2 linked regions of the Azoarcus olearius genome follow. The protein of the gene in region 1 interacts with the protein of each later gene in a pairwise test. Links are inferred from orthologs where the notes say so. Each region holds a gene or a part of one and is shown on either strand. Other genes may lie near its edges.

Region 1 (3,074 bases):
CACTACTTCGAGCTGACCCGCCTTAACGGCGAGTACCCGGAGTGCGCCAATGTCCATCTGGATGCAGTGGAGCATGGCCACCGCATCGTCTTCCTTCACGCGCTGGAAGACGGACCCGCGAGCCAGAGCTACGGGATCGAGGTGGCGGCGCTGGCCGGAATTCCGGCGCCGGTCATCCGCGACGCAAAACGACGCCTGCGCGCGCTGGAGAATCGCGAGGTCGGCGCCGGACCCCAGGCCGACCTCTTCGCCGCCCTGCCCGACGACGACGACGCGCCGCTCTCGCACCCGGTGCTGACTGCACTGGCGGAGATCGATCCCGACAGCCTGAGTCCGCGTGAAGCCCTGGAACGCCTGTACGCCTTGAAGCGCCTGAGTGCATGAGTACACCGATCGACATTTCCGAGGAGGCCGGTGTCCGTTACCTCCACTTTGGCTCCGACTGGGTACAGGGGGCGATGCGCATCCGCAAACCCAATGCGCTCGAACTTGCCTACACGCGGGAGATGATGGCCGGCCTTCTGCTGCGCGGAGACTCGCCGTGGCCGCGGCGGGTACTGGTGATCGGACTGGGCGCCGCGTCGCTGACCAAATTCATCCACCTGCACTGTCCGGAGGCGCAACTGCATGTGGTGGAGATCGAGCCGGCGGTGGTGGCCGCGGCGCGCCAGTTCTTCCGCCTGCCGGCCGAAGACGCGCGTTTTCGCATCCATGTCGGCGACGGTGCCCGTTACGTGCTGGAATCGCCGCGGCAGTATGACTACATCCTGGTCGACGGCTACGACCGCAATGCCCGTGCTGGCGCCCTGGACACCCTGCCGTTCTATCAGGCGGCGCGCGCCCGCTTGAGCGAAGACGGTTTGCTGGCGGTCAACCTCTTCGGTCGGTCGCGCGGCTACAAGGCGAGCGTGGAACGCGTGTTCTCGGCCTTCGACGATCGGGCGATTGCATTTCCTTCGTGCGATAGCGGCAACGTGGTGGCCTTTGCCGCGGTGGGTGAGCGCATCGACTTGCCGGTGAGGGACATCCGCCAGCGCGCCGAGGCGCTCAAGACGCGGACCGGGCTGGACCTGCTGCCTACCGTAACCCGGCTGGAGCAGGCCGGCAGCCTCCCGGGCGGAAGCCTGCTGCTGTAACGGCTCAGGCCGCCACGGCCTCGGGCTCGGGCGGAATCCACAGACACAGCCCCTTGTTGGCCTTGGCGATGTCGGCAAGGTTGGCAGCGTGCGCCTCGCACTCCGCCTCCGTGGCCCGCACCACCTTCACGCCCACCCGCATCACCGGCAAGCCATCTGTTTCCACCTGGCCCGGCGCCGGCTCATCCAGCGCGATCATCAGGCTTTCCTGACCACGCGTCATCGCCAGATACACTTCGGCGAGCAGTTCCGCATCGAGCAAGGCGCCGTGCAGCGTGCGGTGGCCGTTGTCGATTTCGTAGCGGTCGCACAGCGCGTCGAGCGACGCCTTCTTGCCGGGGTTCTGCTCCTTGGCCATCCGCAGCGTGTCGATCACGCCTGCGCACAGCACGTCGAGCTTGGGCCGGCCCAGCAAACCCAGTTCACAGTTGAGGAAGCCGACGTCGAAGTTGGCGTTGTGGATCACCAGTTCGGCGTCGCGCACGAAGTCTTCGAAGGCTTCGACAATGCCCGCAAAGCGCGGCTTGTCTGCCAGGAACTCTTCGGTAATGCCGTGCACCGCGACGGCCTCGGCGTCGATGCCCCGGTCCGGATTGATGTAGACGTGGAAATGCCGCCCGGTCAGGCTGCGGTTGACGAGTTCGACACAGCCGATTTCGATGACGCGGTCACCGGTGCGCCAATCGAGACCCGTGGTCTCGGTATCCAGAACGATTTGCCGCATGGGAATCTGACTTGACCTTAGTTGGTGACGACGGTGCCTTGTTTGCGGGCGGCCTCGGCGCCACGGCGCGCAAGGGCGTCGGCCCGCTCGTTCTCCACGTGGCCGGCATGGCCGCGTACCCACAGCCACTTGACCTGATGCCGGCCAGCCACCTCGTCCAGCGTCCGCCACAGGTCGGCGTTCTTCACCGGCTCCTTGGACGCGGTCTTCCAGCCCCGCGCCTTCCAGCCGTGGATCCACTCGGAGATGCCCTTCTGCACGTATTGGCTGTCGGTGTGCACCCGGGCGGCAACCGGGCGCTTCAGCGCTTCCAGCGCCCGGATGACGGCGATCAGTTCCATCCGGTTGTTCGTGGTCTGCGGCTCACCGCCCCAGATTTCCTTCTCATGCCCGTTGGAGCGCAGGATCGCGCCCCAGCCGCCGGGGCCGGGATTTCCGCTGCAGGCTCCGTCGGTATAGATGTCGACTTCTTCCATTCACTGTGTCCTTGCTCGGCCCGCGGCGGAATCCCGCTGCGCGACCGTCGACAATTGCTTGCCGGTTGCTTTCTTCTCACGCCAGTTCGGCGTCAATAACCGCATTCCCTGCACCCGTTTGATGCCCTGCATCGCATACGCTGCGCCGCACACGGGCCACCAGCGCACGCCGGCCCGGTCCATGAAGCGCCAGCGCTCTATCCACTCCGGCCTGCTCACCGCCGGGATGTAACAGCCGAAGCCCGCTCCCTGCGATTCGAAGCCGAGCAGCGTCAGCCAGTCCTTGACCCGCAGCGCCGACAGGTATTGCCCCTGCCAGGGCAGCTCGCCCTTCCTGCGTGCCGCAAGCCGTCTCAACCCCCACAGGCTGAAGGGGTTGAAGCCGGTGATGACGACGCTTCCCTCCGGCACCAGCACCCTTTCGACTTCCCGCAACACATGGTGGGGGCGCCGGGCGAACTCCAGGACGTGCGGAAGGACCACGAGATCAAGGCTGGCGGTGGCGAACGGTAGCTCGTCGGACCTGGACACCACTGCGACGCGTCCGGTCCGGCCACAGGCAAACCGGAACGGCATGCGGTTGGCGCGCAGGCAATCGAGTCCGGCAAGGCCGATCTGTACTGCGTTGTAGCCGAAGATATCCGCCACGATCGCATCCAGCCGGGCCTGCTCCCACTCGATCAGATAACGCCCCTGCGGGGTGTCCAGCCAGTCCGAGAGACTGAGGATTGACATGCG
Region 2 (4,417 bases), 1.3 Mb from region 1 along the record:
GATCGGCAAGGACACCTTCATGGACTCGCTGTCCTGCCTGCGACCGCTCGGCATGATGGTGCTGTTCGGCGCCTCGTCCGGCCCGGTGCCGCCGTTCGACTGCGGCGTGCTCGCCAAGATGGGCTCGCTGTTCCTGACCCGGCCGTCGCTCTTCACCTACGCGGCCAAACGCGCCGACCTGCTGGCGATGGCGGACGAGTTGTTCGAGGCGATCATCAGCGGCAAGGTGAAGATCGAGATCAACCAGCGTTACGCGCTCAAGGACGCCGCACAGGCGCACCGCGACCTGGAAGCGCGCCGGACCACCGGCTCCACCGTTCTGCTGCCCTGATCGCCGTGCCGGGCAGTCGTCCGCGCCGGGCGGGCGGCTGCCTCGGGTAAAATCCTCGGATGAACGCCGCACATCCTGCTCCTCACGAGCCCCGCTTCATCCATCTCCGCCTGCACACCGAATACTCGATCACCGACGGTATCGTCCAGATCGATCAGGCGATCGCGCAGGCTGCCGCCGACGGCATGCCGGCGCTGGGCATTTCCGACCTTGCCAACCTCTTCGGCATGGTCAAGTTCTACAAGGGCGCGCGCGGCAAGGGCGTCAAGCCCATCATTGGCGTCGACGCCTGGATCCAGAACGAGGCCGAGCGCGACAAGCCCTATCGTGTGCTGCTGATCTGCAAGAGCCGCAAGGGCTACGGCCAGCTGTGCGAACTGCTGACCCAGGCCTATCTCGAGAACAAGTACCGCGGCCGCGCCGAGATGCGCCGCGAATGGTTCGAGAACGGCGCTGCCGACGAATTGCTGTGCCTGTCCGGTGCCTTCTTCGGTGACGTCGGCCAGGCCATCGTCAACGGCAACATCGACCTCGCAGAACGGCTGGCCGCCGACTGGTCGCGGCTGTTTCCCGGCGCCTTCTACATCGAGATCCAGCGCGCCGGCCATCCCGGCACCGAGACCTACATCCGCCACGCGCTGCAGATCGCCAACAAGCTCGATCTGCCCGTGGTGGCCACCCATCCGGTGCAGTTCCTGACACCGGACGACTTCCAGGCCCACGAGGCGCGTGTCTGCATCGCCCAAGGCTATGTACTGGCCGACAAACGCCGCCCGCGCGACTTCACCGAGCAGCAATACCTCAAGAGCCAGGACGAGATGTGCGCGCTGTTCGCCGACATCCCGGATGCGCTGGAAAACGCGGTCGAGATCGCCAAGCGCTGCTCGGTGACCGTGCAACTCGGCAAGAACTTCCTGCCGCTGTTCCCCACGCCCGACGGCATGACGCTGGACGACTTCCTGGTCCAGGAGGCGAAGAAGGGGCTGGAGGAGCGTCTGGTCCAGCTCTATCCGCATCCGGAAGAGCGCGAAAAGCAGCGCCCGCGCTACGAGGAGCGGCTCAAGTTCGAGACCGACACCATCATCCAGATGGGCTTCCCCGGCTACTTCCTGATCGTGGCCGACTTCATCCAGTGGGGGAAGAACAACGGCGTGCCGGTCGGCCCTGGCCGCGGTTCCGGCGCCGGCTCGCTGGTGGCCTATTCGCTGAAGATCACCGACCTCGATCCGCTGGAGTACGCGCTGCTGTTCGAGCGCTTCCTCAACCCGGAGCGGGTGTCGATGCCCGACTTCGACATCGACTTCTGCCAGGACAACCGCTACCGCGTCATCGAATACGTGCGCGAGCGCTACGGCAAGGACGCGGTGAGCCAGATCGCCACCTTCGGCACGCTGGCCTCCAAGGCGGTGGTGCGTGACGTGGGCCGCGTGCTCGACATGCCTTACGGCCTGTGCGACCGCCTCTCCAAGCTGGTCCCGATCGAAGGCGCCAAGCCGGTGTCGCTGGCGCGCGCCTACGAGATGGAGCCGCAGATCGGGGAGATGATGAAGGACGGCAACGACGGCGAGGCGGTGCAGACCCTGTGGGATCTGGCCCAGCCGCTCGAAGGCCTGACCCGCGGTGTCGGCATGCACGCCGGCGGCGTGCTGATCGCGCCGGGCAAGCTCACCGACTTCTGCCCGCTCTACATCGCCGACGGCGACGACGCCACGCCGGTGTCGCAGTTCGACAAGGACGACGTCGAAGCGGTCGGCCTGGTGAAGTTCGACTTCCTCGGCCTGCGCAACCTGACGATTATCGAACTCGCGCTCGACTACGTGGAGCGCCTGACCGGTGAGCGCGTCGACCTGATGAGCCTGGGCTTCCAGGACCCCGCCGCCTACCAGATCCTGAAGGACGCCAACACCACGGCGATCTTCCAGGTGGAATCGGACGGGATGAAGAAGCTCTTGAAGAAGCTCGCACCCGACCGGTTCGAAGACATCATCGCGGTGCTCGCGCTCTACCGCCCCGGCCCGCTCGGTTCCGGGATGGTGGACGACTTCATCCTGCGCAAGAAGGGCCAGCAGGAGATCGACTACTTCCACCCCGACCTCAAAGCCTGCCTGGAGCCGACCTACGGCGTCATCGTGTACCAGGAACAGGTGATGCAGATCAGCCAGATCATCGGCGGCTACACCCTGGGCGGCGCCGACATGCTGCGCCGGGCGATGGGCAAGAAGAAGCCGGAGGAGATGGCCAAGCACCGCGCCACCATCGCCGACGGCGCCAAGCAGAAGGGCTATGACCCGGCGCTGGCGGAGCAACTGTTCGACCTGATGACCAAGTTCGCGGAGTACGGCTTCAACAAGTCGCACACCGCCGCCTACGCGGTCGTCACCTACCACACCGCCTGGCTGAAGGCCCACCACTGTGCGGCTTTCATGGCGGCGACGATGTCGTCCGACCTGGACAACACCGACACCGTCAAGATCTTCTTCGAGGACACCCTCGCCAACAAGATCGCCATCCTGCCGCCGGATGTGAACGAATCCGACTACCGCTTCGTGCCGGTGGACCGCAAGACCATCCGCTACGGCCTGGGCGCGGTGAAGGGCGTCGGCGAGCCGGCGGTGCGCGCGATCATCGCGGCGCGCGCGAGCGGCGGCGCGGTCAAGCCCTACCGCGATCTGTTCGACTTCTGCGAGCGCGTGGATCGCCGCCTGGTGAACCGGCGCGTGGTCGAGGCGCTGATCCGCGCCGGCGCCATGGATACCCTCGAAGGTCACCGCGGGCGCGATCGTGCCCAGGTGCTCGCCACCGTGCCGCTTGCGATGGAGGCGGCGGAGCAAGCTGCGGCCAACGCCCTGCAGGGCGGCCTGTTCGATCTGGTGCCGGAGGCCGCGGGCGCGGCACTCGAATTTGCCGACGTGCGGCCCTGGACCGAGCGCGAGCGGCTCAAGGAAGAAAAGACCGCGATCGGCTTCTTCCTGTCCGGCCACCCGTTCAACGCCTTCAAGCCCGAGGTGCGGCGTTTCGTGCGGCGCACGCTGGCCCAGCTCGAACCCTCGCGCGACCTCGTGATGATGGCCGGCGTGGTGATGGAGGCGCGGGTCAAGATGGGCAACCGCGGCAAGATGATGTTCGTGCAGATCGACGACGGCACCACGCCGCGCGAAGTGGCGGTGTATTCCGAGGTGCTCGACGCCAACCGCGGCAAGATCGTGACCGACGAGGTGCTGGTGGTCGAAGGCAAGGTCAGCCGCGACGACTTCGCCGGCGAGAACGGCCTGCGCATCATCGCCGACCGCCTGATGACGCTGGGCGAGGCGCGCAGCCGTTTCGCCCGCAGCCTCACCTTGCGCGTGAACGGCGAAGCGAAGAACGCCCCGGCCGCGGCCGACCGCTTGCAGGCGCTGCTGGCGCCCTTCCGCGAGGACGGCGGCGGCTGCCCGGTGCGGGTGTGCTACGGCAACGGCGTGGCCGAGGGCGAACTGCCGCTCGGCGAGCGCTGGCGCGTGCGCCTGGAAGAGGCGCTGCTCGATGGTCTGCGCGGCTGGCTGCCGGCCAACGCGGTCGAGGTGCAGTACCCGAACTGAGCGGGTGATCGGCCCGGTTCCACGAATTTTTCACAATCCCTGCGGCAAAGTCCGCCGTCTCGCAGGCAGCCGCGTCGCGGCTGCGTCAAGCAGGAGACGCAAGACAGATGGCGGGGATTTCGCGACGCAAGGCGGGCACACATCGCCGGCGGGTGCTGGCGGCCGTACTGGTGGCCGCAGCGGGCTTCGGTTTTCTTGGCTGGCAGCACTTCTGGCCGGTGGCGGCGGCGGCCGAATGGCAATACCGGGTGCTTGCCGATGATCTGCCGGTCGTCAGCGCATTGGCCGCCGATGGGCAGGGCGGCCTCTACGCCAGCCTGGAACTCAAGAACGGCGAAGGACGCATCGTGCAGATCGCCGCCGACGGCGGCCGGCGCACGGTGAAGGGCGGCTTCTCCAAGCTCGACGGCATGGTCCGTTACCGCGGCGGCATTGCGTACAGCCAGGAAGAAGACCACACCCCGGTGCGCTGGTGGCATGGCGATCGCGACGACGTTCTGTTCGACGG

Evidence for each region.
Region 2: the proteins of dnaQ (region 1) and dnaE interact in binary tests that used the Escherichia coli proteins (3 or more experiments, as listed by UniProt). The link is inferred for Azoarcus olearius from one-to-one orthologs.

What each region holds. Positions count from the first base shown.
Region 1 is NZ_CP016210.1:2,327,164-2,330,237, forward strand. The notes cover bases 1-2,766. They hold dnaQ (DNA polymerase III subunit epsilon), read right to left. Parts: upstream 1,861-2,766; coding sequence 1,141-1,860; downstream 1-1,140. Other genes in these bases: mutS (DNA mismatch repair protein MutS), read left to right, coding at 1-384; dqs_RS10705 (fused MFS/spermidine synthase), read left to right, coding at 381-1,136; rnhA (ribonuclease HI), read right to left, coding at 1,878-2,336; dqs_RS10720 (class I SAM-dependent methyltransferase), read right to left, coding at 2,337-2,766. Outside these bases: more of dqs_RS10720, read right to left, coding at 2,767-3,071. UniProt on the Escherichia coli protein: DNA polymerase III is a complex, multichain enzyme responsible for most of the replicative synthesis in bacteria. The epsilon subunit contain the editing function and is a proofreading 3'-5' exonuclease.
Region 2 is NZ_CP016210.1:3,608,854-3,613,270, reverse strand. Bases 1-4,109 are described here. They hold dnaE (DNA polymerase III subunit alpha), read left to right. Parts: upstream 1-390; coding sequence 391-3,909; downstream 3,910-4,109. Other genes in these bases: dqs_RS16490 (SMP-30/gluconolactonase/LRE family protein), read left to right, coding at 4,017-4,109; dqs_RS16500 (quinone oxidoreductase family protein), read left to right, coding at 1-331. In the rest of the region: more of dqs_RS16490, read left to right, coding at 4,110-4,417. UniProt on the Escherichia coli protein: DNA polymerase III is a complex, multichain enzyme responsible for most of the replicative synthesis in bacteria. This DNA polymerase also exhibits 3' to 5' exonuclease activity. The alpha chain is the DNA polymerase catalytic subunit.